DNA from 2 places in the Lacticaseibacillus paracasei subsp. paracasei genome. Region 2 is predicted to be linked to the other one. Evidence: riboswitches for the same ligand, from Rfam matches in the RefSeq annotation. Region 2 holds a riboswitch; the other holds the start of a gene.
What was found. Region 2 has a riboswitch for lysine ahead of lysA (diaminopimelate decarboxylase). Riboswitches for the same ligand answer to the same signal wherever they lie in the genome.
Positions count from the first base shown of each region.

Region 1 (2,405 bases), 160 kb from region 2:
GCTGCCAACTAGTTGTTAACAATTGAGCAAAAAATGGTGACTCTAATAACCGCAAACTGGCTAACAATTGCTCAACCGCTGCCGTTGCTGCTCGATGCTTACCGCGATGGTACACCAATAATTGCTGCTGATACCGAAGCATCAATCGGGAATAGAGATCATCCGGCGGCACTGGCATACTGGTCGCAATGGTTAGCAAGCGAACTGCTTCACTAAACTCGCGCCGATGGATCAGTAACGCAATGCTATTCGTGAGAATCGCCCACAAATATTGATCGCGCGTCCGGTGACTCTCGGTTTTTGGCATATCCAGTAACATCCCTGCCACTAAACTAACCAACTGTTTACTGTCGAAAAGCACCAACGTCGCCGCAAAAAGATCCAGCTCATAAAGTCCCCAGTGCTTAATTCGTTTTAAGTAACGCATAACGTCAGTCTTCATGGCTGGGGTTGTTTGAAAACTCGGATCACTGAACCCGTTGTGCGCCACGATGTTAATCTGATTAAGTCGGTAAAAAATAAGCCCCGTTTCCCGCCATAACCGATACTGTCGCTTAGCCAGTGCCAGTAGCGTCGGTTTCCCAGCAACAGTCGCCCGGTTCACCTGCTGGAAAAAGTTATCCTGATTCAAGGCGCGGTATCCTTGTTGGATGGATTCAACGTCTTGATCAAACCGTGTTAATAATTTCAAAACAACTGCCGCACTCAGTTGCGTTTCCCCACGTTCAAACCGCGACAAAGTTGCAGCTGTCGTAATCCCAGCTGCAATTTCTTCTAATGAATCATTTTCCTCGAGACGTAAAGCCCGCAAATATGCCCCGATTTTGACATGTTCTTCTGGCATCAGCACCCGACCTTTTTATGAGAACTTTATTAGACAAACTTAACACGTTTTGCCATTTTTTCAAAATATCTTACTACTTATTGCACCTCAAATTTGAATATTTTTGTTTTTAAACGCTGCCTAAACATGGGTGCTAGTCCCAAGAATTTTTTACGCATTTTTCTGATAGACATCAGGCAGTAGCGAAAATTCAATGGACGCGGCCATACCAGCGCCTTAGCCTTGGCGGTCGCTACTCCGAATTTTCACAAAACCAGCTCAGACTATCGAAGCGTGCCCAACAAGCATCAGAAGAGCGAATCCTTCTACTGTGCCATCTAAAACGTGTGAGCAGACGTAGAAACTGCACTTGCTCACGCTCTGCCATTATAAATTGACATCCATCCCTGACTCCGCTAAACTCAATTTTGACATTTAAATACACCACCAAGAAATAGAGGTTGCGGTGGGCAACGAAAACTGGGGAGTGCCGTATCATGTTGAACCAGTTGTAAGTGCCACCGCCGAAATGTTGCACGATATTCGGATCGTGCGCATTGGGCCATGGGTGCATAACCCATGGACTGTCGAAGCACTCGCTTCGGGGCGCTATGATTCTGGTTTATGACTAAAATCGATGGAATCGACCTTTATTGCGGTATCACAACACAATAAGGTCGATTTTTTGTTTCCAGCTCTATTTCCCACTACAAGAAGGGAGAAATGTCAGTTATGAAAAAGCATTGGGTTGCACGTTTAGGCGTGCTGGGGTTCGCCTTGAGCCTCTTACTAGGCAGTTTTGCTGCCACCCCGGTCAATGCTGCTAGTGATAGCGGCACGTTTAAAGTCGGCATGGAGGCTGGCTATGCGCCATTCAACTGGACGCAAACCACCAGCGCTAACAACGCCGTCAAGATTCAAGGTAGTCAGGAATACGCTAACGGCTACGATGTGCAGATTGCACGTAAGGTTGCCAAAGCCTTACACAAAAAGGTAGTCGTCGTCAAAACATCTTGGGACGGATTGCCACCAGCTCTAACTTCAGGCAAAATCGATGCCATCATCGCCGGCATGTCACCGACACCTGATCGTCGCAAGACCATCGATTTCAGTAATCCCTACTACATCTCCAACTTGACGATGGTTGTTCGCAAAGACAGCAAGTACGCCAAAGCCAAGAGCATTGCGGATTTTAAGGGTGCTAAAATCACCGCGCAGCTCAGCACCTATCATTATCAGGCGATCAATCAAATCAAGGGTGTCGTCAAGGAACCGGCTATGAACGATTTTCCAGCTATGCGTGTGGCCTTGGAATCCGGAACCATTGATGGTTACGTTTCCGAAGTGCCTGAAGGGATCACGGCAGAACGTGCTAATCCTAACTTGATGTATATCCATTTTGCAAAAGGTCAGGGTTTTAAAACCGATGCCAGTGACACGAATCTGGCGATTGGCTTGCGCAAGAATGATCCGAATAAAGCAAAGATCAATGAACTACTTGCCACGATTTCAAGTAAAGAACGAGCACAGCTGATGAATGAAGCTGTCGATAACCAGCCATCAACTGAAAGCAATGGCAACT
Region 1 is NZ_AP012541.1:2,920,165-2,922,569, forward strand. Features, by position in the region: gene LBPC_RS14345 (helix-turn-helix domain-containing protein) at 1-844, opposite strand, end outside; lysine riboswitch at 1,271-1,443, shown strand; gene LBPC_RS14355 (ABC transporter permease subunit) at 1,547-2,405, shown strand, end outside.
Region 1: linked by a shared signal. The riboswitch ahead of LBPC_RS14355 (ABC transporter permease subunit) and the one ahead of lysA (diaminopimelate decarboxylase) in region 2 are both predicted to bind lysine.

Region 2 (2,405 bases):
GATTGGTCGTCGAAATGTAGCGAGGTTGCGATAGGTTTCACGTGAAACTTCGGCATCATTGGGATGATCTGTGACCACAATTCCTAACGACTTCGGTTCGCCATAGGTAGCTTCAATCCCCTCATGATTCAACACCGCGGTCATTAAAAACGCGTTCAACTTTTCACCGCGCGCCTTAAAGCCTGCCATTAAATAATCATTGTTCTTGAAAGTCAACTTTGGTAACTGGTCTAGCTCTTCTTCAATCGTGGCCATGATCGATGCTTCGAGCTCAAAATCATCGGCGATTGCCTGATATCGAGCAACGATTTCTGCAACAATGGCAGCCACAGCTTCATGCCGCATCACTGCCTGTGCATACTGAATCAATAAATCGGTCACCTTGGTGTCTCCCGGGTGCCGTTTACCTGGCGCACTCGTCACGATCACCTGCCGAGCTGGGTTAGCCTTCATGATCGCCACGACCTTGGCGAATTGTGAACCATTTGCTAGCGATGAACCGCCAAATTTTACGACACGCACGATAAACTGCCTCCTAGACGTCACGACAAATGAGAACTTTGTCATTTTATCCTGTACTTTAACAGACTCTCCCAGAAACACAAGCCCCAGCATGTCGCTAACATGACACGTTTTCGGGTTACTGCATAGAGACAATGTTTTTAAATTTGTTTTTAATGACCTGAGTTCACAGTCACCATTCTCTGTCACCGCAGGGCCAGCTCGGACTATCGGACAAATGCCAACTATAGGAGAACTAAAAGCCTCAAAGACAGACCTATCTCACTTAAAGCGCGCGAACAGGCCCAGAAGCCTGCACATAAGGACCTCAAGCATCACTGGCCAAGACCCAGCCATTGAGGCTTGAGGCCGCTTATGCTCCGGTTTCTAAGCGGGCCTGTTCGCGCTCTCTCATTATTTATTTGACGTCCACGTCTTTTTATTATAGGCTGGTGACAAACAGATAGAGGTTGCAACCAACATGAGTAGCTTGATCGAGCGGGATCCTTCGTGATGACATCAAGCCAAAGGGGCGGTTGCCGAAATGGGCGCGCCGGGATCGGCAAGCCTGTTGGGCCAGGATTGAACAAATCCTGTACTGTCGCTTAGAAACCTAAGCGGGGCGCTATCATTCAAGTAGATTGCAAGTTGGGATCTTTTTGTTTGACGCGTGGCCAAACAAAAGGATCCCTTTTCGTTTGCCATCGCCCTGCCAAATTCGGGAGGATGAACTTATGGATTTTGCCACAAATCATGAAGGCCAGTTAACCATCGGCGGGGTCGCTGCCAGCCAGTTGGCCCGAACATTTCAAACCCCACTTTATGTGTACGATGTTGGCGCCATTCGCCAGCAAATTCGCGCATTTAAACGTGTTTTTGAAGAAGCAGATGTGTCATATGCCGTCAGTTATGCCTCCAAAGCCTTTGCGACCATTGCGATGTACGAAGTCGCCAAGTCAGAAGGCGCGCACGTTGACGTGGTGTCCGGCGGTGAACTTTACACCGCTCAGGCAGCCGACTTTCCAACGGCGGCGGTCAGTTTTCATGGCAACAACAAAAGCAAAGCTGAACTGACACAAGCATTGGATGCCGGGGTTGGCACCATCATTGTGGACAATTTTCACGAACTGGATCTCCTTGATGACCTTTTAGGTGCCACCGTTGGTCAACAGGACGTTTTAATCCGTGTCGCCCCTGGTATCAGCGCGCACACACATGCCTATGACCAGACAGGCCAAACCGACAGTAAATTCGGTTTCGATCTCGCTAGTGGTCAAGCAGATGAAGCCGCCAAGCGCATTTTAGCCGACGATCATCTCAACCTGCTTGGCATCCACGCCCACATTGGCTCCCAGATCTTTGAAGTGGCAGGCTTCGAAGCCGTTACCCAAAAGCTGCTGCATGTCCTTAATAACTGGCATCAGCAATTCGGCTTCATCCCCAAAGTCCTGAACGTTGGCGGCGGCTTCGGCATTGCTTATACCAAGCAAGACGATCCGCTGCCACCAGAAGCCTTTGTTAAGGCAATTCTGGCAACCTTGAAATCACAAAGTCAAACGCTTAACTGGCCGTTACCAGCCATCTGGATTGAACCCGGCCGTTCGATTGTCGGGCCGGCCGGCTACAGTCTCTATACCGTTGGCAGCCGTAAAGATGTCCCGGGATTGCGGCCATACGTTGCCGTTGACGGCGGCATGGGCGACAATATTCGTCCCGCCTTGTATCAAGCAACCTACACGGCCGTTTTAGCCGACCAGCCAAATGCTGCGCCAGCTGAACATGTCCACTTGGTCGGCAAGTATTGCGAATCCGGCGATATTTTGATCGATGATGCACCGCTGCCCACCACCACATCAGGCGATGTCGTTGTTGTTTTTGACACTGGCGCATACGGCTACTCAATG
Region 2 is NZ_AP012541.1:87,491-89,895, reverse strand. Features, by position in the region: gene LBPC_RS00450 (aspartate kinase) at 1-522, opposite strand, end outside; lysine riboswitch at 958-1,137, shown strand; gene lysA (diaminopimelate decarboxylase) at 1,236-2,405, shown strand, end outside.